DNA from 4 places in the Rossellomorea sp. RS05 genome. Region 3 is predicted to be linked to each of the others. Evidence: riboswitches for the same ligand, from Rfam matches in the RefSeq annotation. Region 3 holds a riboswitch; each other region holds the start of a gene.
The links. Region 3 has a riboswitch for cobalamin ahead of ABJ225_RS14525 (LPXTG cell wall anchor domain-containing protein). Riboswitches for the same ligand answer to the same signal wherever they lie in the genome.
Positions count from the first base shown of each region.

Region 1: it holds a riboswitch for cobalamin, as region 3 does, so the genes downstream of both, ABJ225_RS01355 (ribonucleoside-diphosphate reductase subunit alpha) here and ABJ225_RS14525 (LPXTG cell wall anchor domain-containing protein) in region 3, are expected to answer to the same signal.
Region 2: it holds a riboswitch for cobalamin, as region 3 does, so the genes downstream of both, ABJ225_RS11490 (hypothetical protein) here and ABJ225_RS14525 (LPXTG cell wall anchor domain-containing protein) in region 3, are expected to answer to the same signal.
Region 4: it holds a riboswitch for cobalamin, as region 3 does, so the genes downstream of both, ABJ225_RS04845 (ABC transporter substrate-binding protein) here and ABJ225_RS14525 (LPXTG cell wall anchor domain-containing protein) in region 3, are expected to answer to the same signal.

Region 1 covers NZ_JBDKWY010000001.1:239,425-247,612, forward strand. Annotated here, with positions in the region: gene ABJ225_RS01335 (nucleoside hydrolase) at 18-953, opposite strand; gene ABJ225_RS01340 (MurR/RpiR family transcriptional regulator) at 1,011-1,856, opposite strand; gene gndA (NADP-dependent phosphogluconate dehydrogenase) at 2,029-3,441, shown strand; gene ABJ225_RS01350 (SurA N-terminal domain-containing protein) at 3,747-4,517, opposite strand; cobalamin riboswitch at 5,052-5,232, shown strand; gene ABJ225_RS01355 (ribonucleoside-diphosphate reductase subunit alpha) at 5,378-7,615, shown strand; gene ABJ225_RS01360 (ribonucleotide-diphosphate reductase subunit beta) at 7,634-8,188, shown strand, end outside.
Region 2 covers NZ_JBDKWY010000003.1:332,820-341,007, forward strand. Annotated here, with positions in the region: gene ABJ225_RS11470 (glucose 1-dehydrogenase) at 1-221, shown strand, start outside; gene ABJ225_RS11475 (GNAT family N-acetyltransferase) at 530-1,318, shown strand; gene ABJ225_RS11480 (biotin transporter BioY) at 1,653-2,207, opposite strand; gene ABJ225_RS11485 (ABC transporter substrate-binding protein) at 2,305-3,231, opposite strand; gene ABJ225_RS11490 (hypothetical protein) at 3,236-3,775, opposite strand; cobalamin riboswitch at 3,908-4,089, opposite strand; gene ABJ225_RS11495 (hypothetical protein) at 4,218-4,550, shown strand; gene ABJ225_RS11500 (YwqG family protein) at 4,802-5,614, opposite strand; gene ABJ225_RS11505 (DUF2584 domain-containing protein) at 5,701-5,943, opposite strand; gene ABJ225_RS11510 (alpha/beta hydrolase family protein) at 5,947-6,753, opposite strand; gene ABJ225_RS11515 (ABC transporter substrate-binding protein) at 6,880-7,851, shown strand; gene ABJ225_RS11520 (ABC transporter ATP-binding protein) at 7,912-8,188, shown strand, end outside.
Region 3 covers NZ_JBDKWY010000005.1:167,744-175,931, reverse strand. Annotated here, with positions in the region: gene ABJ225_RS14540 (ABC transporter ATP-binding protein) at 1-1,373, opposite strand, end outside; gene ABJ225_RS14535 (energy-coupling factor transporter transmembrane component T) at 1,346-2,233, opposite strand; gene ABJ225_RS14530 (DUF4430 domain-containing protein) at 2,252-3,178, opposite strand; gene ABJ225_RS14525 (LPXTG cell wall anchor domain-containing protein) at 3,189-5,282, opposite strand; cobalamin riboswitch at 5,444-5,637, opposite strand; gene ABJ225_RS14520 (VOC family protein) at 5,949-6,296, shown strand; gene ABJ225_RS14515 (hypothetical protein) at 6,390-6,533, shown strand; RNA gene ssrA (transfer-messenger RNA) at 6,617-6,980, opposite strand; gene smpB (SsrA-binding protein SmpB) at 7,106-7,579, opposite strand; gene rnr (ribonuclease R) at 7,681-8,188, opposite strand, start outside.
Region 4 covers NZ_JBDKWY010000001.1:937,209-945,396, reverse strand. Annotated here, with positions in the region: gene ABJ225_RS04860 (phytoene desaturase family protein) at 1-1,066, shown strand, start outside; gene msrA (peptide-methionine (S)-S-oxide reductase MsrA) at 1,111-1,641, opposite strand; gene ABJ225_RS04850 (PadR family transcriptional regulator) at 1,670-2,224, opposite strand; cobalamin riboswitch at 2,392-2,573, shown strand; gene ABJ225_RS04845 (ABC transporter substrate-binding protein) at 2,679-3,629, shown strand; gene ABJ225_RS04840 (FecCD family ABC transporter permease) at 3,592-4,650, shown strand; gene ABJ225_RS04835 (adenosylcobinamide amidohydrolase) at 4,647-6,119, shown strand; gene ABJ225_RS04830 (hypothetical protein) at 6,167-6,604, shown strand; gene ABJ225_RS04825 (LCP family protein) at 6,878-7,831, shown strand; gene ABJ225_RS04820 (endospore germination permease) at 8,000-8,188, shown strand, end outside.

The DNA.
Region 1 (8,188 bases), on a different contig from region 3:
AAAACGGCCGGGTTCTTTCATATCCCACTCAAGATCCTCGTGAAATCACGTATGAATGCTTCATAATCGATGGAGAGATAAATGTTTGGCGAGTGATTGCCCGGTTTTGAAGCCGGGCGGAAATCTGCGTTGGATTGACCCTTGAATGGTCCGGCCGTTTCAACCCCTACGTCCCTTTCAAGAGAACGACCGAATGATGGATTCATCATGAGGGAGGCAGCAACAAGATCATGGATCGGTGGCCCAGGCAACCCGGGTATCTTTTCCTTATAAGCACGGTCATAGAATGAATGGACGTCTTTAAGAATCGAGGTGAGACCCGTACCCGACGCAGGAGAGGATGTGATCATATCGATATGTGATGATGTCACAATCGCCCGATTGGTCACGTTGAGGGGGAAGAGGCTGATGCGCGGTACGGTGGAAAGGATGGCGTGACTGGCGACGGGGTCACCGTGGAAGTTGGCTTCGGCTGTTTCTGTCACATTTCCCGGAACAAGGAAAGCGCCTCCCATGATATAGAACCCGGACACCTGATCGATGAACCCCTCGTCAAGAATGATGGCAACGGCAAGGGAGGTACTCCTTCCAAGGTCCAGGATGTGCACATTGTCATAGGAACGGACGATCTTGAAGATCTCGCTGAACTCTTTGAAACTTCCTTTGAAGGTGGCCGGAGGAGTGATGGGGCCAAGTCCATCCGGTCCGTGGATCTCAGGGTAATAAACAGGCGTTTTCCCCGTACACGAACGGGTGGCACCCATGATGACGGGGATGTCTTTTTGACCTGCAAGGTCCAGGATATAAGCGATATTATTCGCGGCTTTATCACGTGCTGTATTTCCATAACCCGATACGATTCCGATCACCCGGATGTCAGGATGCATGAGGGTATACATGATGGCCAGGGTATCATCGATACCCGGGTCAGCGAATATCAATACATTCTTCACACTTCTTCACCTCCTTACCTCACTATATGAAATGGAAAAGGAAGGTTATGCCAACCCTCAGATCTTCTTCACGGAGATGGCGTCCCTCATTTTTTTGAGTGACCTTGAGGACTGATCTTTCCGTTTCATCATGATGGTCACATAAAGAGCGTCGACGATGCTCAGTTGACCGATACGGGAAGCGAGTGCTTCTGATCGGTAATCGGTTTCTTGTGAGGAAGTGAAAAGAGACACGTCAACACCTAGACTCATGGGGGACTTGGCAAAGTGGGTGATGGCAATGGTTGGAACGCCGTTGCCCTTCGCTACCTCCAATACCTCGAGTAGATCCTTATTCGCTCCTGAATGGGAAATGAAAAAGATGAGGTCTTCACTGGCTAGCTGGGATGCTGATATCAGTTGCATGTGGGAGTCGTTATAAGCAGTGGTCGTCATGCCGGTACGAAGGAATTTGTGATGGGCATCCATGGCAACGAATCCTGATCCCCCGGTTCCATAAAATTCAATTCTGCGTGCCTTCAGCATCATCGCAACCGCCGATGTAAATGATCCCTCATCCATGATGGCGATGGAATCTTCCAACGTCCGGATGTTGGAGCGGAACACCTTTTGTGCAATGACTTTTTCACTATCACCTTCTTCAATCGTTTCATGAATGTCATCCAGGGGGGTGACGATTTCTGCCGCCAAGGAAATCTTCATGGCCTGATAGCCCTTGAAACCGATGCGTTTGCAGAACCTGAAGACGGTGGCGTCGGCTACGGAAAGATCTTCTGCAAGCTGACTGATGGTAGAATGGATAATTTTTTCAGGGTCAGCAATAATAGTATTGGCTATTTTCTTTTCTTTTTCGCTGAATTGAGAATAGTGGGACCGGATGCGTGGTAAACAATGTTGAGGTATATCGTTTTGCCGCAAGGTGAGGCCTCCTTATAAGGGATGATGGATGAAAATTATTTTAACCTATTGTACAATAGAAAAAAATATTATTTCAAATATAGTATCAAGAAAATTTATTTCGTATTATACTATGGATGATGAAATGATGTTTATACAACTGAAAGGATGATGAAAAATGGGACAACAACAAATCGGTGTAGTCGGCGTCGGCGTTATGGGGAAAAGCCTTGCGCTGAATTTTGAAAGCCGTGGATATAAGGTTGCAATCTACGATGTGTCAGAAGAGAAAGTGGCAGGTGCCCTTCAGGAGCATCAGGATAAAAATCTGACAGGATTCCACCAGGTGGAAAAATTCATTGACTCCCTTGAAGTGCCAAGGAAAATCATGATGATGGTACCGGCAGGGAAGATCACGGATCTTGCCATTGAATCCATCCTTCCGCACCTGGATAAAGGGGATATCCTCATCGACGGAGGAAATACATACTTCGAAGATACGGTGAGACGCAATAAGGAGCTAGCTGAGCGTGGAATCAACTTCATTGGGGCCGGAGTATCCGGTGGAGAAGAAGGGGCCCTATACGGACCTGCAATCATGCCTAGCGGGCAGAAGGAAGCCTATGACCTCGTGGAGCCATTCCTCACGAGCATTGCAGCGAAAGTAAAAGGAGATGCATGCAGCACCTATATCGGTCCCGATGGTTCCGGTCACTATGTGAAGATGGTGCATAACGGAATTGAATACAGCGATATGCAGTTGATCTGTGAAGCCTACTATTTGATGAAGAATGTTCTTGGACTGAGCGCACAGGAGCTTCATGAAACTTTCAAGGAATGGAATGAAGGTGAACTTGACAGTTACCTCATCGAGATCACGGCCGATATCTTCACTAAGATCGATGAAGAGACAGGAGAACCTCTCGTTGAAAAGATTCTCGATACAGCTGGCCAGAAGGGAACCGGTAAATGGACAAGTGTAAGTGCACTTGATCTTGGCGTACCGCTTTCCATTATCACGGAATCCGTTTTTGCACGGTTCATCTCGGCCATGAAGGACGAGCGTGTGAAAGCGAGTAAGATCCTGAAGGGGCCAAAAAACCAAACCTTCTCAGACAACAAGGAAGAATTCATCGAGAGCATCCGTAAAGCTCTTTATCTGAGCAAGATCTGTTCTTATGCACAAGGCTTCGCCCAGCTTCAAGTTGCTTCAAAGGAATATGGTTGGAATCTGAAACTCGGTGAACTGGCGAAAATCTTCAGAGGGGGATGCATCATCCGCGCTGGATTCCTCGAAGAAATCATGAATGCCTATGACCGTGATGGCGAGCTTTCAAATCTTCTCCTTGATGATTACTTCAAAGGTATCGTTGAAGGCTACCAGGAAGATGCACGTGAAGTCGTGGCGACAGCGATCAAGCTTGGAGTGCCTGTACCTGGACTTGCCAGTGCCCTCGCCTATTACGACAGCTACCGTTCTGAATCGCTCCCTGCGAACCTTCTGCAGGCACAAAGGGACTACTTTGGTGCCCACACGTATCAGCGGAAAGATAAAGAAGGTGTCTTCCACACTGACTGGCTGAGAAAATAATAGGAAAAACAAGCCTGGCATCGACGCCAGGCTTGTTTTGTTATTCTTCACTTAAAGATGAGTCTTTGCTTTTATGCTTTTTCTTTTCATCATGGAGTTCTTTTTTTTAGTCATCCAAAGGAATTGAGTCGACTGTCTGTTCCTTTTCACGGTCCAGGTTCTCACGGTTTTCACCCGTCTGTTCTGGTTGGTCGTTCTTATTTTTCTCCACGTCAGTTCCTCCTTTCCGTCTTGGTAGTTCAATACCCTCAACGTTCAGTGGGAAACATAAAAAAAGGACATCCGTCGGGATGTCCTTTTTGAAATTAGATTTTCACGTCGACTTTTGCATTTTTCTTGAGATCTTCCACGTGCTTCACAAGCTGTTCTTGTTTCTTTTGCTGTTCAAGCTGTGATTTGAGCTGAGGCTCGACATCTTCAAGTTTTGGTGCATCTTTTGAATCTTGGCCGCTTTGGCTCGCGTACTGTTCGTACATTTTCTTCACTTCATCGTCTGTTACTTTTTCGGTCTTGATTTCTTTATCGACATATTTTGTATATTTGATGTTTTCGGCAATTTGATTTTTCAGTTCATCCATGGTGAATCCGGCATCTTTCATGGCCGCATTGAACTTTTTATCATCTTCGTATTGCTTTTTGACTTCTTCGAGCTGCTTGTCCACTTCGTCATCTGAAGCTTTGTACCCTTTTTTATCCGCTTGTTGAAGCAGAAGGGTCTGTCCTACAAGACTGTCAATCGTTTGTTCTTTGATCTGCTTGGCAGCATCCTTAGAGGTTGGATCCTGACCCATTTGCTGATATTGCATTTGAGAAGAAGAAAGTACGTTGTTGTAATCTTCCCCTTTGATTTTCTCATCATTTACGATGGCGACGACTTTATCGTTGTCGACTTTCTGCTTGTCCATCTTTTTTTGCATTTCTTTCATTTGTTTCGCTTGTTCTTCCTCGCTTTTTGCCTGTTCGGAGGATTTTTTACTATCATCGGATTTTTTTGCACTATCGTCATTAGCCCCGCAAGCTGCGAGCAGCAGTACGGTCATAGCCGCTAAAAGGATCGTGAGTAAACGTTTATTCATAGTGATCTCCTTTCGAAACTGGGTTTCAAGCTTCTAAATGGCATTTTAAAGGATTCCTCAAGAAAAAGAAAGTATTTGGGGGGATTAATTTCCTTGTAATTCCCTTGAAATAGAAGAGAAGTCTTGAAAAGTGCGGGTTTATCACAAGGGAAGCGTGTGACGGCCAGGTGAATGAAACATAACTGTAAGGAATTCAGGGTAAAAAAGGAGCCGCTGCAGATGGGGGTACCATCTCAACGGCTCAAAATAATAGGGGACCTAAGAATACGGTCAAAACAACCTTCTATTGCATCATAAAGGGATAACAGCATTTCCTCAAGGGAAGTCTGGCGTCATGTGGACCGATATGGATGGATTACACGCTGTCTTGTTCCACTCTTCTGTGGAATTTAACGAATAAAATAATTGTAGGCATAAATTCATCTTGCTTTCATTCTTTTCATTTGAGCTTCTCTGTTGTAAAATGTAGAAAGTTGGTTTAATATAAAAGACGCAACATATTGTGTTTTGTTTAAACTTCATAACAATATATTGTTTATAACCTATGATTGTGGTGTCGGATATCGACTTAAAAGGGAACCCGGTGAAATTCCGGGACTGTCCCCGCAACTGTAAGTGCAAACGAAAGAAGGAATGCCACTGTCCATCGGACGGGAAGGCCTTCGAGTAGGCAAAAAGCACAAGTCAGGAGACCTGCCAAGATCAGTACGTGTTATCTTCTTCGGGAATTGGGAGGATAGGCGAGGATTACCTTCGGCGTAGTATGCCTTGTGAATCTATCGTTTATGACTGCCCATCCTATCTTAATAGGATGGGCTTTTTTTATCCTCTCCCGACTAATTAAAGGGAGGAATACTAATATGACATCAACCATTAACGGAACAACGGCATCCCATAGAGCGGAACGTCTACTAAACGGGCTTCGGGAAAGCCACGAATCATTGAACTGGGAGGAATACACTCAAAAGGTATCACTGTATACAGAAGATCAGCCGGGAGTGGAAGAAAAACAGCTTCTTCAGTTCTTGATCCTGTCGGCTGTTGAGCGGATCTCATCCAATGAACCTGATTGGACGTACGTGGCAGCATCGCTTTATCTGAAGAATCTTTATGCCATCAGCTCAAATGCAAGGGGCATGGAGCTATATAAAGGCCTGCATGAACTTATCGGGACACTCACAGAGAAGAATTTGTACTCTCCAACATTACTGAATGCCTACAGCAAGGAGGAGGTGGATCATCTCGAGGGTCTCATCCGTCCTGAACGGGATGAACTGTTCACTTACATAGGAATTGTCACGCTGTCAGAGCGTTATCTCACAAAGGACCATGCAGGAGTCCTATATGAACTTCCGCAGGAGCGATTCATGATCATTGCCATGACGCTACTGATGAATGAGCCGAAAGAACACAGGCTCATGCTCGTGGAGGAAGCGTATTGGGCGCTTTCAAACCTATATATGACCGTGGCGACCCCTACGTTCGCCAATGCAGGCAAGAGTTACGGACAGCTCTCGAGCTGCTTCATCGATACGGTGGAAGACGATCTGCGCAGCATCTACGACAGCAATACCGACGTGTCCACATTGAGCAAGAACGGAGGCGGGCTCGGTATCTATATGGGGAAAGTAAGAAGTCGCGGAAGTGATATCAAAGGATTCAAGGGGGTCAGCTCCGGTGTAATCCCGTGGATGAAGCAGCTGAACAATACGGCTGTCTCCGTGGATCAGCTCGGTCAGCGCCAGGGAGCCATCGCCGTCTATCTGGATGTGTGGCACAAAGATATTTTCTCCTTCCTTGATACGCGGCTGAACAACGGGGATGAGCGTCTTCGTACCCATGACCTGTTCACCGGCGTCTGTCTCCCTGACCTCTTCATGGAGCAGGTTGAAAACCGTGGAAACTGGTATCTATTCGATCCCCATGAAGTCAAGACCATCATGGGCTATGCCCTTGAAGATCACTTCGATGAGGAAAAAGGATCCGGTTCATTCCGCGAAAAGTACTGGGAATGTGTTAACGAACCGGCTTTGTCCAAGGAAATCATCCCGGCGATCGATATCTTCAAGCGGATCATGATCTCCCAACTTGAAACAGGAACGCCGTACATGTTCTATCGCGACAGTGTGAACCGTCAAAATGCGAATAGTCATAAGGGCATGATCTACTGCAGCAATCTTTGCACGGAAATCGCTCAAAACATGAGCCCGACAGTGATGGAAGAAGAAGTAGTCAAGGATGGGAAGATCATTACCTATAAAAATCCTGGAGACTATGTGGTGTGCAACCTGGCATCCGTGTCCCTCGCAAGGACGGTACGGGACGGTCAGATGGAGCGCGTCGTCACCATCGGTGTGAGGCTCCTGGACAATGTCATTGATTTGAACGATATCCCGGTCCTGCAGGCTCAGCTGACGAATGCCCGGTACAGGGGAATCGGACTCGGTACCTTCGGATGGCATCATCTCCTTGCCCTTGAAGGGATCAAATGGGAGAGCGATGAGGCAGTATCTTACTGTGATCATTTATATGAAGACATCGCCTACTTCACAATTAAGGCAAGTCAAAAGCTCGCGGAAGAAAAAGGGGCGTATCCTTACTTCCCGGGATCCGCTTGGGATACTGGAGCCTACTTCACGAATAAGGGATATGAAGGCGAGAGATGGTTGGACCTTAAAGACCAAGTAGCAAGCAAGGGGATCCGCAATGGGTATCTGATGGCTGTGGCCCCGAACTCTTCGACTTCCATCATTGCCGGTTCGACGGCAAGTATCGATCCACTCTTCAGACTGGAATATTCCGAAGAGAAGAAAGACTACAAGATTCCGGTCACGGCACCGGACCTATCTCCAAAAACGACCTGGTACTATAAAACCGCTTATCATGTGGATCAGCACTGGAGCATCAGACAGAACAAGGCAAGGCAGCATCATATCGATCAAGGGATTTCCTTCAACCTGTATGTGAGGAATGACATCAAGGCGATTGAGCTTCTTAACCTTCATATGGATGCGTGGAAATCGAATTTGAAAACAACCTATTATGTAAGATCGACATCTGTTGCAAACTTTGAAGAGTGCGAGAGTTGCCACAGCTAATAAGAAAGGATGGGACATATGGAAGGATTGAAAAAACGGGTGCTCGTGGACGAGACAGCACCGAATAAATCAACAGGGATCGTCAACGGAGAAAGCTCGAACATCCTGAACTGGGATGATGTGCGCTATACGTGGGCATACCCTAAGTATAAGCGAATGCTGGGTAACTTCTGGACGCCGTTTGAAATCAATATGGCAAAAGACATCAAGCAGTTCCCGCAGTTGACGGAAAAAGAACAGGAGACGTTCCTTAAGATCATCGGCCTACTTGCTCTCCTTGACAGTATCCAGACGGACTACGCTGGAAAAGTGGCCGACTATTTGACGGATTCAAGCGTAAACGCACTCATGATCATCCTCGCACAGCAGGAAGTGGTGCATAATCACTCCTACAGCTATGTGCTTTCAAGCATAGTGCCGAAGAGCGTGCAAGATGAGGTGTTCGATTACTGGAAGAATGAGCCGATCCTGATGAAACGGAATGAATTCATCACTAATGGATACAAAGAATTCGTCGAGGCCCCGACGGTAGATAAACTGCTAAGATCCATCATCTATGACGTGATTCTGGAA
Region 2 (8,188 bases), on a different contig from region 3:
GTGCCATGAACACACCGATCAACGCAGAGAAATTTTCCGATCCAGCTCAGCGTGCCGATGTGGAAAGCATGATACCAATGGGGTATATCGGTAAACCTGAAGAAGTCGCATCTGTTGCGGCCTTCCTCGCTTCCTCGGAAGCAAGCTACGTGACCGGCATCACCCTCTTCTGTGATGGCGGAATGACCAAATATCCTTCCTTCCAGGCAGGTAGGGGATAAGTAATAAGGCTGGAACTCCATGTTTTAGTCATAGTAAAACCCGAATGCATTTGCCATGGTAAGGCGAATGCATTCGGGTATTTTATTGTTTCCAGCGGTAAAGACTTCCCACAGGAAGAGTCGCTGATGTTGAGACGCCACAGGCGTGCCGAGGAGGCTCACGTGCTACCCGCGGAAAGCGTAGTCTTGCACGGAGATCATGAGCGGTATAAAGAAGTGGTATCTTATTATTTTTTTGAATTTTCCCTTTACTCTCCTCCCTTCTCTTGATATGATTACAAGAAAAAATTTACAGGGAGAGACCAAACATGATCAGACAGCTGACCACCGAAGACGACTCTATCTGTCAGGACCTTATCACCCAGGCGCCTGCAGAAAATCTATTTATCATCGGGGATATCGAAGCCTTCGGGTACGACCAGGATTTCCAGAAGGTTTGGGGGGATTTCACCGATGAAGGAGTATTGCGCGGTGTACTCCTGAGATACCGGGAAAACTACATACCATATGCACCTGGCGAGTATGATGCAGAAGGATTTGCCTCCATCATTAATAAAGATGAGGAGTTCCTCTATATTTCAGGACTGAAAGAGATCGTTTTGAAGCTTGACCCTTTCATTTCCCGGGAGACGAAGCAGAAAAGGCATCTTCACTATGCCAAGTGCACCCAAGGGGAATCACTCGATCAAAGTGACCTGTCCATGGTGAAAGAAGCGGGAATCGAAGACATCCCCGCCCTTGTCGAACTCCTTCTCACCGTTCCAGAATTCGAGCACTCCAATATCTCAGTGGAAAGCAAGGAGCACAGCATGAAAGCCGGTGCTGCCAGGAGCTATTACATTGAAGGGGACGGTCGTTTGGCTGCCTCCGCTTCCACTACCGCAGAGAACTCGAAATCGGCCATGATTGTCGGGGTCTGCACCCATGCCGATTACAAGAAGAGAGGCTACGCGAGTAAGTGCATGTCCAAGCTTGTGGGGGATCTTCTCAGGGAAGGAAAGGAGCTCTGCCTCTTCTATGATAACCCGGATGCAGGCAAGATCTATAAACGAATCGGATTTCATGACATCGGCTACTGGTCGATGTTCAGCTATTAAAAAGAGGCTGAGACGAACATGTTTTAGTCATAGTAAAACCCGAATCACTTGCCTACGATAAAGCAAATGATTCGGGTTTTACATTCGTTTAATGAATATTCAAATTACATCGTTTCCAGCGGTTGATCGGAGTGCAAGACGAAGACTCCTGCGGGAAGAGTAGCTGATGTGAGACCCCGCAGGCGTGCCGAGGAGGCTCACGGGCTACCCGCGGAAAGCGAAGTCTTGCACGGAGATCATGAGCGGTATTAAGATCCTATACTGATCGTGTTCGGCATTAAAGGGGCCTTTTTTAGATTTGTGCCAATCTCTTTCCTTTATTGTTCGAAAGTCTTCAGGCGACTGCCGGCTTGATCAACCTGGCCTGCACCAAGCGATTGCGTACGACGATCCCAAGCCAACTGGCAAGGGCCGCCTTGATCACTCCTCCTACCAGGAACGGATAGACCCCTGCTGCCATCGCCTGGCTCCACCCAAGGTCTGCCACGAACTTCAACTGGATCGTCCCGAGAATCAGGGTCACGACCATCCCGACCAGATTGGCTACCATGGCCATGGGCAGGTTGAAAGAAGTTTTCTCCAGAATCAATCCTGTCACATAAGCCGCCGCGATGAAACCGAAGATGTACCCTCCCGTCGGCCCGACCAGGACATGGGCACCTCCGCTCATCCCTGCAAACACAGGGAGTCCGGCTGCCCCGATGGCTGTGTATCCGATGAGGGCAAACGCCCCGTAGCGGCTCCCAAGAATCGTCGCCGTCAATCCCACTGCCAACGTCTGCCCACTGATGGGCACGAGGGGCAGGGGAATCTCCATCTGCGCAAAGATTCCAGTGATCGCCGCAAACACCCCGCACTGAATAATCATTCTCAACCTGTCTCGATCCATTTACATGCACCCCTTAAAATATGTAAACTTAATTATATTATTAGTTTACATATCAAAAGCAAGTTTGAAAAGGCTTTCTTTTACACGATTATCAATTCTAGAAAAGGTCCGGATAAACAGCCTTGGCTGTGATTTCGACTGCCTCACCGATCCTCGGGCCCGGTCGGGACATGACATCGGAATCAAGATAGATGACCCGGTCACCCTTCACCGCATCGATGGTGTCCCAGCCGGTCCTGGATTTGATTTCATCTACTGGATTTTCCACATAGTTCACTGTAGTCAGGATGGTTGCCGGGTTCCGTTTGATGATTTCTTCTTCCCCGAGCTTCGGCCAGCCCTCCTGATCGGCAAATACATTATCCACACCAGCAGCCTGGAGAATCTCCTGTTGGAAGGTCGCGCTACCGGCCGTATAGATCTCAGGAGCTGGACTGATTTCAAAATAGACCTTTTCTTTTTCGTCAAGGGACTTGACCTTTTCGCCGACATCGGAGATTTGCTTCTTCATTCCTTCAATCACTTCGTTCCCCTTTTTTTGAGCCCCCATCACCTTTGCCACCTGTTCGATATCGCCGTAAACGTCGTCAAAGGTTTGAGCAGACTGGATGACGAAGACGGGAATGCCCGCATCCTCAAGCTGCTTGACTCCTGCTTCATCACCTGTTGTATAGGCAATCACCACGTCCGGATCCAGGGAAATCACTTTTTCCGTATTCACTGTCATAGAATCGGAGATGACCTCGAGATCCTCCACTTCCTTCGGATAATGATCGAATTCTGTCACCCCGACCACCTTATCCCCTGCTCCGACGGCATACAGGATCTCTGTATTGCTCGGCTGCAGGGAAACGACGGTCTCCGGTACCTTTTTGAATGTGACTTCTTCTCCCCGGTCATCCTTGACGCTATAGGCAGTAGACTTTTCTTCTTTTTTTGTTGATGCTGTTTCTTCCCCGGCTCCACATCCTGATAGAATGAGACCGATGCTGATGAACAATCCGATCCATGCTTGTTTTTTCATTTCACTATTCTCCCTTGCCTGATTTTGATCGTCCATAGGACTTGCTGATAAAAGGGATTTCTTTTACCCCTTCACCTTTATTCACATACACGGCCATGACGAACAGGACATTTGCCATCAGGTGCGCATATTTGAACAGCAGATTGTCCACTTTCTGTTCGAGGCTTACCTTATGTAGGGCCCTGACCGATTTCTTCGCTTCGCTCCTGCACGTATGAAGGACCGTCGCCGCGTAGCATCCCTGGGGAAGCAGGAACGTTCTGATTTCCTCTTCCACTTCGTTCACGTACGTGTCATACAGGTCGCTCAATCGCTGCAGATCCTGGAGGGAGATAGCCATCTCCCCCCGCACCGAACCATTCAGGTGATACGCCATCTCACAAAGATAAAGCAGATCTTCACGGACTCTCCCCTCTGTCAATGAAGAGGCCTGACCGATCCTCGTTGCCAGGGAATCCGTCCTGATTTCAAAGTCGACCGTCGACTGGGATTCCCTCATATACGGATAACAGATGTACCTGAAATCCTTTTTTCCCACGTTCATCCTCCCTTTCTTCTCTTTTAGTGAATCACCGATCGTAGCGGAAACGGGCATAAAAAAACCAGCCAAACGGCCGGCAATCATCATCAAAAAAGATGCATCAAGCCGCACCATCCCCTTAACTTCCGAAGAGCATAATACGATGGAAATCAGGCAGGTATCCTGGCTTGTGCATCCTCCTACTTCAAGGCACTTCCCGTTCATTGTTGAACAGTGGGTTTTCCCTTGGTTCGTCAGCACTTACAGTTGCGGAAACAGCTCCGGTTTTTCACCGGATTCCCTTTATGCGCGAGCGCACCTGATTTCTGCGAAGGTCTATTCACTTAAGGACCATTATACCATGTGAGCCCCCTTGGGGTGTTTCTATTTTTTCAGATCCCTCTCATGAACCCGTCCGGTTCTGAATAGGAATGAAAAGGACAAACAAACAAGAAGGGATGATGGCATGAAATGGTTGATCCCAATGAGCTTCGTTTTCCTGCTGCTGGCAGGCTGCGGAAGTGAAGAAAAGAGCTACGAGTTGTGTGGATACGGGGATATGCTGGTGTTGAACGGGAAAGGATATGTGCTGCTGCCTGTGAAGAAGACGCTCACCCTAGACGGGAAAGCAGGGGTGATCAAGGAGAAGATCGGGGATGAGTTCCACCCTGAAAAAGACTATACGGCGAATCACCTGAAGAAGGGAACGGATCTTTATTATGTGAAGGACCACAGCAACTACCTCATTGCCAAGACTTCTGATGAACGATACCTCCTCTACGAAGAGATTGAAAAATGAAGAACTCGATTAGTGTTTCTTATACCGCTTATGATTTCCGTGCAAGACTTCGCTTTCCGCGGGTAGCCCGTGAGCCTCATCGGCAGGCCTGCGGGGTCTCACATTAGCTACTCTCCCGCAGGAGTCTACATCTTGCACTCCAATCAACCACTGGAACCAATAAAATTCTTTTGTTCCAAAAAAGTTAAAAACCCGAATTCAATCGCCTGATCGTAGGCAAATGAATTCGGGTTTTCCTGTGCCGGCTCGTATTATGAACAATCCCAGTTATAGACCACATTGCCGAATTGTTTCTTCTTAAGATCTTCTTTTTTTATGAAGAAGTTGGCAATGCCGCAGTCGCCCCACATCATGTCCACTTCATCATCCGAGTCGATCTGAAGCAGCAGGAGTGCATGGTCTTGATCTTCATACTGACGCGGATCCTCCTGTGTGAAGCCCGGATATCCTCCGATCTTATGTCCGAAACCGCTCTGGGTTTCATAGAATTCATCCATGAGGGCGTCTGCCTCTTCACCATCATCGGTCATGGATTCAAACAGATCCCAGCTTTCCTTCCCGAACACCTTCTCGAAGCGGTAGTCGCCGGCGCTGATTGTTTCACTGGTCAATTCCGCCAGGACGGCACCTTCCTTCGTGGCAGGGAAATACACGTCATCGGGGATTTTCACGAAAGAAAAATCGGATATCAGCTCTTCTTTCGGCAGGAACGGCTCTTCTATAAATCTGATGCGGAAATCCTTTTGGTCCTGCTTCTGATCGATGTTCATTCCGTACAGATCATCATGTACCGAAATGAATATCTGCAGGAGTCCTGATTCGGGATAATCTTCGAGCTTCGGGAGCTGACCGAAATTGATCTGGGCCAACAGTTTCATCGGGTGCCCCTCCCCGTCCACAGGATACTCATCCGCCTTCGGGAAATATGGATCCCCGGCAATCTTACTATCATAAGGGCCGGTTTTCCCTTCTTTTATATGCAGATGGACAGACGGAATCTCCGTTCCATCAAGTGCTGTTCGGTAAGGGGCCAGCTTCGCTTGCAGGTTGACCGATTGTGCCACATTCATCTCCTCCTTGGAAAAAAAGCATCTTTTTCCCATCATACAGAAAGGATTCCTGTCTGTCATTGATGAACCTGCCGGCTACTTCAGTTTGTTGAGTTCAAAGAAAGCAGCCGGTACGTAATCGATGTTTCCCCGTCTTTCCAACGGAGTTCTTCGATTCGGCCGATGGCGTTCGGCTCGCTGTGTTTAGTCACCCTTACTTCAATGGGAATCTCCATCGGGTAGAGGCGGTACCCCTCTTTCACAAGCGTGAAGAGATTCTCTTCTTCTCTAATTTCGTTATTCTTCGTTACGATCATGGTGTTCAGTTCCATCGGCATGCCCATCGGTCATTCCCCCTCTTGTTTTTTCATCCACTCACACATTCCTGCAACGATTTCCTGATTCTTACGTGGCGGGAAATAATGCGTGTAGGCTTGATAATACTGTGTCTCAACGGTTTTCCCCATTTCCCTCAGCCCCGCTTCAAGGCGGTGCGCATGTTCGATGGAGACGTTCTGATCCTGTTCACCGTGAATGATCAGGACCGGTGCTTTCAGGCGATCAAGCTGGAAGAGCGGTGTCCTCCACTCATAACGCTCGGGTACTTTCTTCGGGGTCCCGCCGATGACGCGTTTCATCATGCGGCGCAGATCGACCCGCTCTTCGTATGTAAGGAACATGTCCGTTACTCCTCCCCAGGAGACGACGGAAGCAACATCAGACTGTTCGATGGCCGTCAGAAGGGCCATTACCCCGCCGCGGGAGAATCCGAACACATGGACCCCTCCTGTCACCCGAGGATGATCCCGCAGAAGTTCCACTCCAGATACGGCATCCTCGCGATCATCACCGGCAAAGTCCTCGCTTCCCTCTCCACCGAGGTTCCCCCGGTAATAAGGGGCAAAGACGATGAAGCCGTGGGAAGCAAACTGGCCGATCCTCGCTGGCCTCACTTTCCCCACTCCCTTGATTCCTCCCCTTAAGTACAGGAAGCCGGGGTACCCGCTGCCATTCGCTGGCTCCGCAAGCATCCCCTTCACCTTCAATCCGCCAGACATATACGTCAGCTCGTACATCCTGATCGAAGGATTCGGGGAAGGGAATTCATATTTTTGTATAATCGTCCCGTTTTTCATCATCTCTTCCTTTCCCATGGGTATTCACACATATTTTACCCCAAACATACAATGGTTTAGCAAATGAAAACCGTGCGTGACAGGTAAATTGTCGGTCATGCAGTAAAGGAGGAAACGGCTGTGAAAAAGTGGATACGGACCGGCATGGCAGTCGCCGGAATTGCTTTATTGACCTCAGGCTGCGGAAAACAGGCAGAACCCCTTGAGAAAGTACGTGTGGCAGAAGTCACCCGATCGATCTTCTATGCACCGGAATATGTAGCAATCGAGAAAGGATTCTTCGAAGACGAAGGATTGGATGTCGAGCTGAAAACCACCTGGGGCGGGGACAAGACGATGACGGCCCTCCTGTCGAACGGAGCCGACATCGCCCTTGTCGGATCGGAAACGTCCATTTATGTCCACGCCCAGGGCTCGGATGACCCGGTGATCAACTTCGCCCAGCTCACCCAGACCGACGGTACCTTCCTTGTCTCCAGGGAAAAGGTGGAGAACTTCGAGTGGGATCAGTTGAAGGGAACGACCTTCCTCGGCCAGCGTAAAGGCGGCATGCCACAGATGGTCGGCGAATATGTGCTGAAGGAGCACGGCATCGATCCGCACAAGGATCTCGACTTGATCCAGAACATCGATTTCGCGAATGTGGCGAATGCCTTCGCATCCGGTACAGGTGACTATGTACAGCTATTCGAACCGACCGCTTCCATCTTCGAGAAAGAAGGAAAAGGCCATATCGTCGCCTCATTCGGAACTGAGTCCGGACATGTGCCTTACACGACCTTCATGGCAAAAGAAAGCTATATGAACAAGAACGATGAAACCGTCGATAAGTTCACCCGTGCCCTTTACAAGGCACAGCAATGGGTGGATCAAGCCAGTGCGAAAGAGATCGCCGATGTGATTGCACCGTACTTTGAGGATACAGATCCCGGCATCATGGAAACCGTCGTGGACCGCTACAAATCACAAGGCTCCTATGCTACCGATCCGATACTCGATCAGGAAGAGTGGGAAAATCTCCAGAACATCATGGATGAAGCGGGAGAACTGCCTGAAAGGATCGATCACGATACGCTCGTGAATACGTCGATTGCCGAAAAAGCAGCCAAAGAATAGCTAAGATCGGGCTGACGGATGTGTCAGCCCTTCTTACGTATCAGACAGGAGGGTTCACTGTTGAGTTTTTTATCGTTGGATTCCATCAGCCATACGTACTTTTCCTTAAAATCAGCCAATTCCGCCATCGAGGATGTTTCCCTTCATGTGGATGAAGGTGAATTCATTTCGTTCATCGGACCGAGCGGGTGCGGCAAGACCACCCTCCTTTCCATCATCGCGGGCCTCATGGATCCCACAGAAGGATCCGTGAATCTTGAAGGGCGCTCCATTTCCGAGAGAAGGGACCTGACCGGATACATGCTCCAGCAGGATTATCTCTTCCCGTGGAAGACGA
Region 3 (8,188 bases):
TCCAACATGACCGAGAACTGATCTTTGGACACCGCATCCATTCCCTTCGTCGGTTCATCGATCAAGAGTAGATCTGGTTCAATGAATAATAGGGTGGCAAGTGCCGCCTTCTGCTGTTCTCCCCCACTGCAATCATGAATGTGCTTTTCCAGGATCGACTCAATGCCGAGACGGGTCGCGATGGACCTCATTCGTTCTTCCGGAAGCGGGATGTCGTAACGGAAGGCAAGCTCAAGGATTTCTTCCTGTAGCGTTTCACACATAAAGCAGAGCAACGGGTTTTGAGGAAGATAGCCCATTCTGCAGGATGACTTTTTCGAAACATGCTTCCCATTCAGCTTTACCTTTCCGCTATATGGCTTCAGAATCGACGCAATGATTTTCAGGAGGGTCGTCTTTCCTGAGGCGTTTCCTCCCACCACAGTAAGAAAATCCCCTTTCCTCACCTCTAAGCTGATATCCTTCAGGATCATGGGTGCACGCTTTGCATACTTGAAGCTTACATGGTTCATCTCGAGAAGGGGTGACGCCTGCTCAGAAGAGACTTCTTGCTCTTGCTCCACCATCCCGATGGATAGATCCGATAGCCAGCGCTGAGCCTCTTTGACAGACAGGGGCACCCCCGTATCGTAAGACTGACCGGCAAAGGTATAGTATAGCTTGGCGATGGCCGGAAGGAACGGAAGAAACGTGTTGTCCTGGTTCTTCCACACAGTGGAAACGACTGTCCTTGCCGGCCCTTCATAGGCCACGCTTCCTTTCTCCATGAGGATCACCCGATCCGCAATGGGATAGAGCTCTTCCAATCGATGCTCGACCATGATGATTGTCATCCCGAATTCTTCGTTCAGACGCTGGACAAATTGGATCAGCGCTTTTGCCTGGACGGGGTCGAGTTGGGACGTCGGTTCATCCAATAATAGCAGGTCAGGTTTTTGCAGGAGGACACCAGCCACGTTCATCAACTGCTTCTGTCCGCCAGAAAGATGTTTTGTATCCTGTTCGAGCAGGTCTTCCATACCGAAGAAGTGAACCATTTCCGCCACGCGTTGCCGCATCTCCTCAGTACCCAATTGCTCGTTTTCCATGCCGAATACAAGTTCACTAAGGACGTTATCCATGACAATCTGATTTTCCGGGTCCTGAAACACGAATCCTACTCCCCTATCTGACATCCTGATCAGTCCTGTCATCCTGCCTACCGGCGTGAGTTCCTTTTTCAACAGCTTCAGAAGGGTTGTCTTCCCACAGCCTGAAGGACCTCCGATCACAATGAAATCCCCTTTATCCACGGTAAGGGAAAGGGCGCGGATGGCTGCTTGTTCTTCCTCTGGATAGTGAAAGCTTAGTTTGTCGAGTTCAATACATGCCATCGAAGTTGACTGCCTCCTTCAAGTAAAATGGGGAATGCCATCAAACAAATGAACAGGATCAAGATCAGCCAGTCCGAAGGGGAAAATGAGAGTGTCCCCAGCTGGGGATACACATTGAGGGTCCCGATTCCGTTCTGTGCAGAATACACACACACGCCGGCTATCCCTGCTAAGACGATGGACGCTCCCCAATCGGAATAGCGGAATGGGAACAGCTGATAATGCGACCTCTTCCGCTCCCCGAACCCTCTTGCATTCATGGACTCAGCCGTTTGAAGCGCCTCTTCCAACGACCACGTGAGGAGCTTTTGCATATAGAGCATGCCCGTCCTGCTCCGCTTCTTAACGCTTCCTTTGAACATATCGTGTCCCCTGAGCTTTTGCGTGTGATACAGGTCCTTCCACCGGGTAATGAGCAGGGGTACGAAACGCACCGTAATCATTAGTAGGAGGGCGAGCTGTGGCCACACTTTTGAAAAGAGAAATAAGAATTTCCGCCCGTGGATCACATCGTTGAATGAAATGAACAGGATGAAGATCCCCCATAGACTCATGGCCATGATCATCCCGTATGCCACTCCTTCCAATGTCACGGGATTATGACGGAAATAGAACAGCACGGTGGCTCCCCTTCGGACGAAAAGGGGATTCATGACGATGATGATGAGCCCCATGCAAGCGATCGCAGGCATAGATCGGATCAGTTTCCCCCAGGTTCCTTGAAGGATATTCACCCCGACCAGGATCAAGATGGATACAGACAGGAACAACGGATGGGTGAACATCATCATGCACACACCCGCACAAACGTAGTAGAGAAAGCTTACGAAGGGGTGAAGTTCTTTCAATCTGATTGTCACGTTGCGTACCCCTTTCTTCTAGCGGAACGGCTTCAGCTCCGCTCCGAGATCTTTTCCGAGGTCGATGGTGTAAAGCCACTCAATGCGATCTCCGTCCTGGAGGGGAACCACTCCAGCCCCTCTGTTAGGGAAGATCCCATTCACCCGGTACATCCAACCGCTTCCAGATCCCCGGTCAAACTCAAATAGGTTGTTGATTCCTTCTACATAGGCATTCGCCCCTGTACCACCGCGGAACGACATTGGAATTCCTTGAGAACGTGTCACCTCGATGAGCACATCAAGGACCGTATCCCCATCCTCGATTTCGACTGAAGTCGGAGGGAGCACCGTAGCCATTTGACTATCTGCCACAATGGAATAGGTGACTGTCGACGTTGCTCCCTGCTTTTCTTCCTTTTCAGGCTTTGGAGCGGGTGCAGGCTTTTTGGAAGGTTGAGGTACCGGTGACTTGCTTTTTGGTTGTGGTGATCCGGCACGTTCAGAGTCGGAAGGAGCTTTGGATTCTTTTGGGCTCTCTGCTTTTTGGTTTGACTCTGTCTTTGCTTCTTTCGTTGATGTAGATGATTCTTGTTTGTCTGGCTTTCCTTCTGATTCAGGGCGTTCCTTTGTTCCGTTTCTTTCTTCTTGTTGCTGAGGATCAGCCTTGCCGTCCTCTTTTGTGCTTTTAGTGGTTGTGCTGTCCGAATTCTCGTTTTTTTCTTTTTCCTCTTTCTTTTCATCCTGTTTCTCAGTCTTGGAATGTTCATCAGTGAAAGCGTTTGGATTTTTTTGTTTTTCTTTATCCCCGGTCACGGAAGCGACGGAGTTTTCGCTACCCGCCACTTGCTTACTTGTTGGTGCCTTTTGTTCTTCTCCGGAGAAACCATAGGTGACCCCGATTACTCCAAGAGTAAGGAAGAACACAGTCAAGATCGACAGTATGAGCTTACGTTGCTTCTTCATCGAACTCCTCCTAACCTTTTATCTCCATCTTCCGCTTCTTGCGTGCACCCCAGAAATAGATCGAGAGACCCGTGAGTAGAAGGAGTCCTCCCGCGACTGGAAGATACCATTCGTTCACCCCAGTATTGGGGAGCTTTTTCCCCGAAGAAGGTTTGGCTGCCGGTACAACAGTATCGTCTTTCTTGTTTTCCTTTGGAGACGAGCCCGTTTTTCCCTCATCCTGTGTTTTTTCTGGTTCATTTGTTTTCTCTTCCTCTTCCGTTCCCGTTGGTGCCGAGTTGAACACAGCGAATGTGCTCAAGTGATCAGGTTGTACACTGAACCACCCGTCGGAATAGTCCCCTCCGACATGGTCCCATTTTCTCGTATCGGCATTATAGAAGTAAACGGCGGTAGATGTGCTGTCCACCTCTTCTTCCTTGACGGCGAAGGACAGCTCTACGGCATCTTTCACATCATGAATGCTTTTCCCATCCTGTTTGATGGTAAAGTCGTACACGTTACTAAGAGCTTCCTTCATGCCTTCCATGCGCTGGATGGAGAATTCTGCTTCTTTTTTTGAGAACCCTTTCAATTCAGTCTTCATTTTCACTTGAGATGATTCCAAGTGAAGCGTCGCCCCTTTATTGACCATCGCACTCATGCTTTCATCCGGGAAGACGATGGTAACCGAATCGTCCGGGATCTCGATGATAATATCTCCCCCTTCCTTCAGGTTGCTGATACTATCCATCTCAATCGTGCCTTTTCCATCTTTCCATACAGGCTTTAGGGTCACCTGGTCCAGCAGCTTTGGCGGATCCTCATCTTTGGCTTCTTTTTTGTACTGGATGGTCACTTTCTTTGACACCACTTTTTCATTCTGATCTTGTGCGCTGACAATGAGAACATTCTTCCCCTCATTTAAGGAAAGGACAAACTCGCCTGATTTGTTGCCTTCAATGGCCTGATCATTCAACTTCGCGTCGACTACCAAGGCGTTTCCTTCTCCATCCTTTGCCTCAGCCGTGACCGTGATCTCTGGCGTTGCAACAATCTCGCCATCTTTCACCCCTTTTATGGTAAGGGTCGGATCAGGCATGGGTGTCGGTGGTTCCGGCTCCAATGGTTTAGGGAATGAATAAAGCTTCCCCTCCCCTTTTAAGAATTTCTGATACGCAACGAGGGCCTGCAGGGCTTGCTCGGTCGCCATCCCGTTGGAATTGCCTGGACTGACATGCATAAATCCGCCATCCTCCGACTTGAAGCTCAGAAGGTGTGTGACGAGATTATTGGATCCTTTCGTGAATGCCTTTGACGTCGGATCAATCCCGTTCGACGTCAGGGCAATGATCACCTGGGAAGTGGCTTCACTTGAAGTCCCCCCGACAAATGGATCGTCAAATCCTCCGCTTGATTGCTGTTCTGCAGATAGAAATGAGAGCGCACCATCTACCGCTTTCTTCACATTCCCCTGGGATGTATAGGGTGCCAAGGCAATCAAGGCCATGGCCGTGATATCATAGCTCGGGCCCGACATGTATGCACTGAGGGACCAGCTTCCATCCTCATTCTGCTGCTTCAAAAGCTCATCAATCAGCTTTTGACGTGTCCACTTGGCATCTGATGGCACCTCGAACTGTTGGCTGTCCAACGCGATCAAGGCGAAGATCGGTCCGTTATTCCCTTGAAGGGTCATCGTGTCATTCCCTGGTGACACATCCTGACTGTTGTAGATCTTTTCAATCAAGTCTGTGCCGTTGACAGACAATGGATCCAAACCGATTGCCGCCGCCGCAATCACGTGGCGTTCAATATCGGTAATCTTAGCGTATCTCGATGGATTGATGACCTGGCTATCCACCGATTGACTGAAATGATTCTGATAATAGGCTTCCGGCACTGGATATCCCGCTGCCGCAAGTCCTATGGCTTCCCACTCACTACTTACACCGCTGTCCAGAATGTGATTCGCAGCACCTTCAATGGTTTTATTGATCTCAGCCAGCGAAACATCCGTACTCGTCGCTGCCTCTGCGTGTCCAGACGGAATCCCCGCAACCGGCACACCCAAAAACAACACAACGCTCAATACACTTGCCAACATTGCTTGAAGTATTCTCACTCACATATCCTCCCGTATCCCTTATCCCCTGTACTAGATAAATAATATGTATATAAAAAAGCCCTGCTCTTCCCGAAAGAAGAACAAGGCTTTGAAATCGACGTGCACATACTAACCCCATGCATACTGATCCACCTCGCTTCACCTTTTACCGGAAGGCTCCACCACTACACATACAGGCAGGTCTCCTGACTCATGATTCATCGCTCCCTTCCGCCTTCCCGGACTCTAACATCCAGTGGCATTTCAGAAAGATCGCTCATCACTTACAGTGGCCGGACCGCTCAGGATTCACACCTGATTCCCTTTTAATCAGCCCCGAACCCGAGGCTGAACCAATATGCATCTATGAAGTTATACTCCTCTCCATCTTAATGGAAACATTCGATCAATTCAATATACTGTTAATTGGAGGAATATCAGGAAATGGGGAAGGATGTTGATGGGTGGCGGGGTTTGTCGGGGTTTGTACCATTGAAAATTATTTTACCAATCTTTTTCCATGATGATGGCGGTCATCCCGATTTATATTAGCGCTCAGTGCGTCTCTTTTAAAAGTTCAATACCTATACCCTTAAATCATTTGAATATGATGGAAGGAGTTGTGAATCTTATACCGAAATAACCTAGTAATAGATTTTATATAGAAAGTGAGGACTCACAAAAATGATCAAAGGATTCGGAGGAGTCTTCTGGAAATCGCAAAACCCAGAGGCTTTAAAACAATGGTACAACAAGGTTTTAGGCTTGGATATCGGTGAATGGAACGGTGCAATCATAAAAATTGAAGGAAACAGTGAGACCATCTTCTCACTGTTTGACAACGAGGATGAGTATTTTCCGAAAGACCAACAGGTGATGGTGAACTTTCAGGTTCATGATATGGAAGAGGTACTCGCTCACATTGAGCGGGTCGGGGTCCCACTTGCGAAGGATAAGCAGAGCGGCGACTTTGGCCAGTTCGTTTGGATCAAGGACCCGGATGGGCGGCTGATCGAACTGTGGGAGAAATAGTCATTGAATAGCAAGAGGACTTGTTTCGACAAGTCCTTTTTTGTATGATTCAAGCCCTCATTCTTGGAGCATATTAGCAAGAGGGGCGATGGCATGAAGGATAAAAAGAGCAAATCAGAAAACCGATCTGCATTGGATAAGGAAAGACAAAATCAACACGACCGAAACAATGAAAATGCCAAGGCGAGCGCTGAACTGGAACCACGTGCTCCTCGTATCAACACGGATAACCTCTAAACACTAAAAAAGCCATCCCTGAAGGAAACCGGGATGGCTTGTGTTAACTATTTAAGACAAAATAAAACCACCAAATATGTATTTGGTGGAGACGGAGGGAGTCGAACCCTCGTCCAGAAATAACGGCACTTGTGCGTCTACGAGCGTAGTCGATATATTCGCGGTTTCGCTGCAGCTTATGCCTACCGACTGGCGTCCGTGCAGCTAGTCTGGTTAATCTCTTCCTTTGTCCTCAGACGGTGGACTCCGGCGTAGCCTACTAAGAGTGAGTCCCTTACCCTACCACATAGGCGATGGAGGGAGGAACAGCTAAAGCGCTATTACGCAGCTAGAGCTAGGTTATTGTTAGTTTTGCCAGTTATTATTGGCTTTGACGTTTTAACGTAGACGATCCCTACGGCTCGCAACCCAAGCTCGAACTATCCCTGTCGAATCCGTAACGTCCCCATATGAGGAAGAACGGGAAAGAATAAGTTCTCACTGGTTACTTATTCAATTGTTCTTATCGCAGTCAGTTTGCCCTGCGACACTATTTATTATAACAAACTGAGCGCCAAATGCAACTGGAAGGATCAGTAATTCCCTTTTTGCCTTTGGGCGAGCTCGCGCTGGATGGAGCGGTTGGCTTCCTTGCGCTTCAGATCTTCACGTTTGTCATATTTCTTCTTACCGCGTGCAAGACCGATGAGGAGCTTGGCGACGCCGTTTTTGATGTACAGCTTCAGCGGGACGAGTGAATATCCTGCTTCTTTCGTTTCACCGATGAGCTTATTGATCTGCCTGCGGTGAAGGAGGAGCTTCCTCGTGCGGAGCGGATCATGATTGTACCGGTTCCCCTGCTCGTAAGGCGATACGTGCATGTTGTAGACGTATACTTCTCCGTTTCGGATGCGGGCGAAGGAATCCTTCAAGTTGACGCGACCGCCGCGGATCGATTTGATTTCCGTCCCCTGGAGGACGATGCCTGCTTCGAACGTCTCTTCGACGGCGAAGTCATGGCGGGCTTTTTTATTCTGGGCAATGAGCTTGCCTTCTCCCTTTGGCATGTGAATCCCTCTCTCTCTTTCTGTGGTGCCATTATCTCATAAATACACCAGTATGGGTAGGATGAAACAGGAGCACGGGTGGATTCCCATGCTCCTTATGCTTACTTTTTCTTTTTGCGTTTGCTTTTTGGAGCATTGTCGAAGAACTTTTTGTTCTTCTTTTTCTTCTTATTGTTCTTCGGCGGGCGTGTGGACCATTCGCCGCCTTCTTTTTTGTCTTTATCAGCAGGCTTTTTGCCCGGCTTGCTTGTCGGTTTACCTTTACGTTCCGGTCGGAATGAGCGGGCTTTGTCGTCGCGGCGACGGGTGCCTTTCATGCCGACGATCTCGAAGTCGATGGCGCGTTCGTCCTTGTTGACGTTCACGACGCGTACGGTAATCTCATCACCGATGCGGTAGACGTTTGCCGTACGCTCTCCGATCATGGCCAGCTGACGCTCGTCGAACCGGTAATAGTCGTCGGTCATGTAGCTCACGTGGACAAGACCCTCGATTGTATTCGGAAGCTCAACGAACAGTCCGAAGTTAGTGACGGAGCTGATGATCCCGTCGTACTCTTCCCCGACCTTGTCTTCCATGTACTCTGCTTTCTTCAGCTCATCCGTCTCA
Region 4 (8,188 bases), on a different contig from region 3:
TCTTCAGGATCTGCGGATGATGCACGGGGTGAAGGAACTTCTCCAGATGGATCCCATGAAGTCGATGGATGCCGCCACCCGCAAGTTCATCAAGGATAAACACCTGAGGCAGCTGTTCAATTTCTTGATCATGTATGTAGGGTCATCTCCGTACCAATCCCCTGCAATCATGTCTCAATTGACTCACGTTCAATTGGGGATCGGTGTTCATTACGTCAAAGGCGGGATGTATAAAATCGCAGAAGCGATGGAGAAACTTCTCGGTGAGCTTGGTGTCGACGTGAGGCTTCGTTGTGAGGTGGAGGATATCGTGACGACGGGTAGCCGAGCAGAGGGTGTACGGACGAAGCTTGGTGAGGTGGTTCCTGCAGATCTCGTCATATCCAATCTCGAGGCGATCCCAGCCTATCAGTCACTTCTCGGTGAGCTGCCTGAAGCGAAAACGGAAGTGGAGGAGCTGAGCAAGTATGCACCATCCGTATCCGGCCTGGTGATGCTCCTTGGCGTAGACAAGACGTATGACCATCTCTCTCATCATAACTTCTTCTTCAGTGAAGACCCGAAGAAAGAATTTCATCAGATCTTCGAAGAAAAGAAAATGGCGGATGATCCTACGGTCTATATCGGGATTTCCTCAAAAACGGATCCTTCTCAGGCACCTGTGGGAAAAGAGAATCTATTCATCCTCACACATGTACCTCCATTGAAAAAAGGAGAAGACTGGAGCCGGCATGAAGAAGCATACAGGGAAGTGATCCTGAACAAGCTGGAGCGCATGGGTGTAGAAGGGCTCAGGGAGCATATCGAGTTTGAATACACCTTTACACCGAATGATATTCAGAAGCTTTACGGGTCGAATGGCGGTTCGATCTATGGAACGGTGACGGATCGAAAATTAAATGGAGGCTTCAAGGTTCCGAATAAAAGCCGGATCTTGTCCAATGTATATTTTGTGGGGGGATCGACCCATCCAGGTGGAGGGGTCCCGATGGTTTCATTGTCAGGACAACTGACAGCAGAGCTGATCCTCGAGGAACAAGCGAAAGCCGGAAGAGCCACTGGATAATAAAATGCCGCGTGGATGTTTACACCCACGCGGCATTTTTGTGATCATTCTTTCCAGTTTTCCTCGATGAATTCGTCCCTTCCGGACTTGGCTCGGTCTTCCTTGTATTCATCGGGATTTGTTTTATAGAAGTCCTGGTGATAATCTTCAGCAGGATAAAAAGTGGAAGCAGGGAGAATCGCCGTCACGATGGGTTTTTTAAACCGGCCGCTTTCTTCGATCTCTTTTTTTGTGGCTTCTGCTGCAATCCGCTGATCTTCATCATGATAAAAGATGGCCGTGCGGTATTGGTCACCACGGTCCTGGAATTGACCGCCATCATCCGTTGGATCGATTTGTGGCCAATATAACTCCAGCAGCCGTTCGTATGGGAAGAGGTCGGGATCATATGTGATCTGAACCGCTTCATAGTGACCGCTGTTTCCTTCCTTCACTTCTTTGTAAGCCGGGTCCTTGACGTGCCCCCCCGTGTAGCCGGAAACGATTCCGTGTATACCCGGAAGCTCATCAAAAGGCTTCACCATGCACCAGAAGCATCCTCCTGCGAATGTTGCCAAATGTGTATGTGCACCCATCAATTCGTCCTCCAATTCATAGTAGTTGTCAAGATTTCGTATTTTCAGGAAGAGATTGAATCTCCTTTATCGCCCAGTCACACCAATCGACATACATTTGCGCGTACCTGATTCCATACTCCGCAGTCAAATATTCTCCAAACTGCTCATACCCGGGCTTTTTGCCTTGAAACGTCTGTTCCTTCCACTGCCCGGTCCCGGTGACCACCATTTCGTTATGCGCCTTCATCCGATGAAGGAGAGAGATGGCTTCTTCTTTTGAAATAACGTGAAAGGCAGAAGTCTTGATCAGGAACTCATCCTTGATCTTGGCTGGTTTGCTCTTGGTATGGATCATCCATTCGATCAGGTGGCGTTCTCCATCAGGGGTAATGGTGTATACCTTCTTATTGGGGCTGCCTTCCTGATAGACGATATCATGAGTGGTCAGATGTTCTTCTTCCATCTTCCCGAGTTCCTTGTAAACTTGGGAGTGGGTAGAGCTCCAATAGTAGATTTGTTGTGTTTTGAATGTATGGAACAGGTCATAGCCCGTCTGAGGTTGCTTGGCCAATAAACCGAGCAGTGCATATCGAATTGACATAAAAAAAACTCCTTATCATGTTGAAGCGCTGGGCCGATGAATCTCTCAATATGGTCCATTATATCATGAATGGATTCTCAAAGCCCTTAGAAGACGGCATTCGACATGCTGGATGTGAAAAAAGATTCACTATCCTTGTAAACTTGTGTATAATTCTGAGTGGATAATCTTACATAACGATCATGGGTGAGGCGCTTGACGCCTCATAATAGGGAAGCCGGTTCAACTCCGGCGCGGTCCCGCCACTGTAAATGGGTTTGCTCCTTCAACGCCACTGTTTCTGAGAAATGGGAAGGCGAGGGAGCGCATACTCATGAGCCAGGAGACCTGCCCATGTTCTGATCACACCGTCTACGCGGATAGAAGGGTGTACGGTGCTTGATGCATTTTACACTAACATCCCTGTTGCAGGGATGTTTTTCTTTCGCCTGGAACGAATAAGGAGGAGAAACGATTGAAACATTCAATCAAGATCGTATTAGCCCTGTTCCTAGCGCTTGGATTATTGACAGCATGTGGAACGACAGACAACAAAGCAGAGGAAAAAACCTCTGAAAAAAGCAGTGAATCAGCATCCAAACCCGTCACGGTAGAGGATGCACTCGGGGATGATATCACCCTTGAGAAAGCACCCGAAAAGATTGTCACCCTGATCCCAAGTAATACGGAGATCCTTTTTGAATTGGGGCTCGGAGACAGCGTCGTCGGAGTGACCGATTTTGATAACTATCCGGAAGAAGCGGCAGATATCGAGAAGATCGGTGGAATGGAATTCAACGTCGAGAAGATCGTAGGGATGAAACCGGACCTGGTCCTTGCCCATGAATCCACGGCTGTATCAGCAAAAGCCGGTCTTGATCAAATCAGGGATTCTGGTATTCCTGTATATGTCGTACGTGATGCGTCGAGCTTTGATAAAGTTTATACAACAATCGAGAATATCGGGAAGCTTGTCGGGAAGAATGAAGAGGCGGAAAAGGTCGTTTCAGACATGAAAGACGGGATCGACTCGATTAAAGAAAAAACCGCTTCTGTAAAAGAGAAGAAAAGCGTATATGTGGAAGTGTCCGGAGAGCCTGAAATCTATTCCACCGGGAAGAATACCTTTGTGGATGAAATGCTTGCGACCATCAATGCCGATAATGTAATGGGAGATCAAGAAGGCTGGATCAAAGTGAGTGAAGAAGACGTACTCGCAAAAAATCCTGACGTCATCATTACGACTTACGGTGAGCAAGCCGTCCAACAAGTCCTAGACCGCAGCGCATGGAAGGACGTACAAGCCGTCAAGGATAAAGAAGTGCATGATGTGAACACCGATCTTGTGACCCGTTCAGGTCCGAGGATCGTAGAAGGAGTAGAGGAAATTGCCAAAGCGGTCTATCCGGAGCTATTCAACGAATAAAATTTGGATCAGTTACGCTACGTCATTTTCATTCCTTATCATTTCTATTTTGGTCGCCATCTCGGTCGGTACAATCCGCGTCCCGTTCTTGGATATCATCCAGATCATCGGGGCGAAAATGGTTGGTCGTGATGTACCACCTGAGGTAGATCAGATGTTCATTAATATCGTTTATTCCATCAGGCTTCCAAGAGTCCTGCTGGCTCTGATTGTAGGAAGCTCCCTTGCTGTTGCGGGAGCTTCTTTTCAAGGTCTCTTGCGGAATCCCCTTGCCGATCCATACACTTTGGGCGTTTCTTCCGGAGCATCAGTGGGGGCAGTGGTCACGCTCTTTTTCCATTTGACAATCCCGTTCATCGGCCCATTCACCCTCCCATTTCTAAGCATCCTGTTTTCAATCGCGACCATCTTTATCGTCTTATGGTTTGCTCAAAAGGTCGAAAGGACGATGAAGGTGGAGACCATCATCCTCACGGGCATCATCTTCAGTTCGTTCCTGGGATCATTCATCTCCCTTATGATTGCTCTCACAGGGGAGGAATTGAGACAAATCATCGGATGGCTACTCGGAAGCGTGTCCATGAGAGGCTGGGAGTATGTGGGGATCGTTCTGCCATTCTTCGTGGTCGGCGTCCTTTTGCTGCTGCTCAATGCCAAAGAGTTGAACGGGATGAGTTTCGGGGAGGATCAGGCACGCTACATCGGGATTTCGGTCCAGAAAAGGAAGCTCTTGATCCTCATTTCCGGAAGCATCCTCACAGGGGCGGCTGTAGCCGTTTCCGGTACGATAGGGTTTGTCGGCTTGGTGGTGCCTCATTTCCTTCGCAGGATTGTCGGTCATGACCATGTTCATCTCCTACCATTATCCGTCCTTACGGGTGGAGGTTTCCTCGTGCTGGCTGATCTTGTATCGAGGACCATCATCGCCCCGACTGAGCTGCCGATCGGAGTCATCACTTCTCTTGTGGGGGCCCCGATATTTGCTTATATTCTTCTGAAGAAAAGGAGGGCGTCCATATGATGAAGGCAGACCGCGTATCGGTCGGATATGAAGGAAGAAAGGTCGTCGACGATATCAGCTTCTCCATCGGGGAATCAGAATTCTTTGGTATACTCGGCCCTAATGGTAGCGGTAAGACGACGCTATTGAAAGCCATGACGGGTCTTCTTCCGTTGCTGGACGGGAAAATCGAGATTGCCGGAAAATCCATCGATGCATACAACGCCAAGGAACTTGCCCGAACGGTAGCCGTCCTTCCCCAGCTTTCGGGAGACACTTTTTCTTACCAGGTGAAGGAAACCGTAATGCTTGGCCGGTATGCCCATCAAAAAGGCTTTCTCAAGACGGTTTCCGAATATGACGAAGAAGTGGTGGGGCGCGTCATGGATCAGACAGGGGTTGGGGTGTTCAAGGACAAATACCTTCATGAGCTCTCTGGGGGGGAACGGCAGCGGGTCTTCCTTGCACAAGCCCTTGCTCAGGAGCCAAAATTATTGCTCCTGGATGAGCCCACCAATCATCTTGATCTATCCTATCAGAAATCCCTGCTCGACCTCATTAAGAAGCAAACCCATGAAGATGGTCTGACGGTGATCTCCATCTTCCACGATCTTAATCTGGCCAGTCTTTACTGTGACCGGCTTTTATTGCTTGAAGAGGGTAAAACGAAAACCATCCATCTTCCTGAAGAAGTGCTTAAAGAAGAAAACATTGAATCCGTATACCGCACGAAGGTGCAAAAGCAAGCCCACCCGAGTGTGGCCAAACCTCAAATGATGATCATCCCCGAGGCAGAAGCAGCTGCCCATGCCAAGATGGGGCCGCATCATCTCTCCATAGGAGAAAATGTGATTCATTATGCAGCCCCAGCCCACTTGAAATGCATGTCTTCAGGAGTGAGCGGGGCAGGCATCGGTTGGTATGCCGATTTTGTCAATCGGAGGGTCTCACCGACTTATGACCATGTGGATTATGCAGGGGACATGCGCAGGTTCATTCAAGAACATGCTCTCGAACCGTCACGTACCGTCGGCATGATGACAGCATTGGACCTGTCACTGGCAGCCCATGGACGATACGAAGATGGGGATAAGGCGGTGTTCGTCGTCGTCACGGCAGGTACGGGTAACGCCATTGATGTTTCGACCAGCTATCTCCACCCGTCCGACCAGGCTCCCGGTACCATCAACCTGTGGGTTTTCATTGAAGGGAATCTGACCGATGAAGCGTTTATTGAAGCGTTGGTAACATCCACGGAAGCAAAAGTCAAAGCCCTCCTTGATGAAGGGATAACGGATCCGCGGACAGGTGGAAGTGCAACGGGGACACCGACGGACAGCATCCTCATCGCTTCTACCCAAAACGGGGAGAAGGATCCGTTCGCAGGCCCTGTAACGAAAATCGGGAAACTCATTGGCCGGGGGGTCCATGAGGTGACCAGGCAGGCAGTCCAAAACTATAAAAACCATAAAAGAGGGGAAGAGAAGTGAATGGTATTTGCTGTGGTCGACACGCTATTTGACTGGAGGGACTTCGTATGAATAAGCATGCCATCTTTATTTTGCTTGTGCTGCTGGCAATTCCTGCAGGACTAATGGATATCCACCTTATGGGTATACATTTGACCCTCATCAGTCTGCCGCCACTCCTTGCCGCATCCTTCCTTGGTACATACAGAGGGGTCCTGGTCGCAATCGTCGGAGGTATGAGCCTCCTGGCTATGAATGGTCCTGTGCCTTCATCGTTCACACATATCGCCTTTTTATTGGGAGCCGTATGGCTGTTTGGGGGTATCTTCAGCAAATGGAGAGCTGAAGTAGCGGCAGTAGTTTTCTTGAGCGTTTACGGCTTACTCTGTCCGTTGATCATGCAATCCATCGAAAGCCGCCCTTCTTTTGCGATGTTTTGTCTATCCGCCGTCCTCAATCTGACCATCGCTCATTTTGTGTATGGTTTCTTCAAAAGAAAATCATGAGCCTTCTGCCCTCTGTCACAAGTTGTACACAACCAACGTGCGCGCTTTCAAAACAAAGAATGCCGGCTGGAAGGGTATGAATTCCTGAAGAAAAAGTACTAATATCATACTTACTTTTCCAATTCTTTATGATAGAATAGGAGTTCGACTGAACATTTTGGTGGGGAAATCTGCTAGAGTATCCATTAACTAAGGATTGTAGATTTGAATCTCCTATATTATCATTCAGACATCCAGCATCTGTAATTGAAAGTCACAAAAGTAGGTGAGGAAATGGATTCGCGAATCAATCGCAAAACGAAGAAGAAAAAACGCGGAAGAAAGATCATATTATTTTTACTGATCATCATCCTAGCCGTCGTTGGATACTCAGCTGTACAGTTCTACAGTGGATATAAAGCGGCCGGCGGAGATCAAATAGACGAGAATTACGAGTTCAATGGCGTAAAAGACGAGAATGGCCGGATCAATATCCTATTGCTCGGCGTTGACAGCAGGGGTGAAGAAAAGTCCCGCACTGATTCCATGATGATCGCTCAAGTCGATCCGAAAACCAATGAAACAAAAATCGTGTCCCTGATGAGGGATATGTACGTACAGATACCTGGGTATAAGGGGTACAAGCTGAATACGGCGTTCTATCTTGGAGGGCCGGAACTTCTCCGACAGACCATCAAAGAAAACTTCGGAATCGACGTTCAATATTATATGGTTGCAGATTTCAAAGGATTTGAGAAATCGGTTGATATCCTTGCACCGGATGGGATCGAGATGAATGTCGAGCATGCCATGTCCAAAAACATCGGTGTGTCACTTGAACCGGGCGTCCAGAAATTGAATGGCAAGGAGCTGCTTGGCTATGCCAGGTTCCGCTATGATGCTAAATCGGATTTCGGACGGGTGGAGCGTCAGCAGGAAGTCATTTCAGCACTGAAGGATGAAGTCCTTTCCGTCGGGGGAGTGACCAAACTTCCTAAACTTGCTGGGTCTGTACAGCCATATATCCAAACGAATATGTCCAAAATGGATCAGATTTCGATTGTCAAAGATGTGGTGATGGGCAGTGACAAAGAGATAGACAAACTCACACTTCCTCTCGAAGGCACTTATACGTTCGCGGATTATAGCGGAGTCGGGAATGTGATGGAGGTCAATTTCGAAACGAATTCAAAAGCGCTTCAAGACTTCCTTAATGGGAAAAGTTCTGACGAAGTGAAAGCACAATAATGACAAAGGACTAGCCTGAGGGCTGGTCCTTTTGTCGTTCAGGCCCACATGCAATTCGATAGGAAAACCCTAATCAGAATCATTTCATTCGGGTTTTCGTGGATTAAAGGAATCGTTTTTCACCTGCTGGGGAAACTTGATAAAACAACCAAGATTCCGGAGGCAGCCATGATCAAACTACAACCCGTACTCATACCCAGACAATTAAGCTTATTGATCATCCTCTCGACCGGCTTGCTGAGTCATGTGATGCTCATACCCGATATCCTTCAGGCTGCGGGACGCGATGGATGGGTAAGTGTTCTTTTAGCTGTTCCGTTCTTCTTCCTCATTATCCTTGTCATCGGGTATACGATT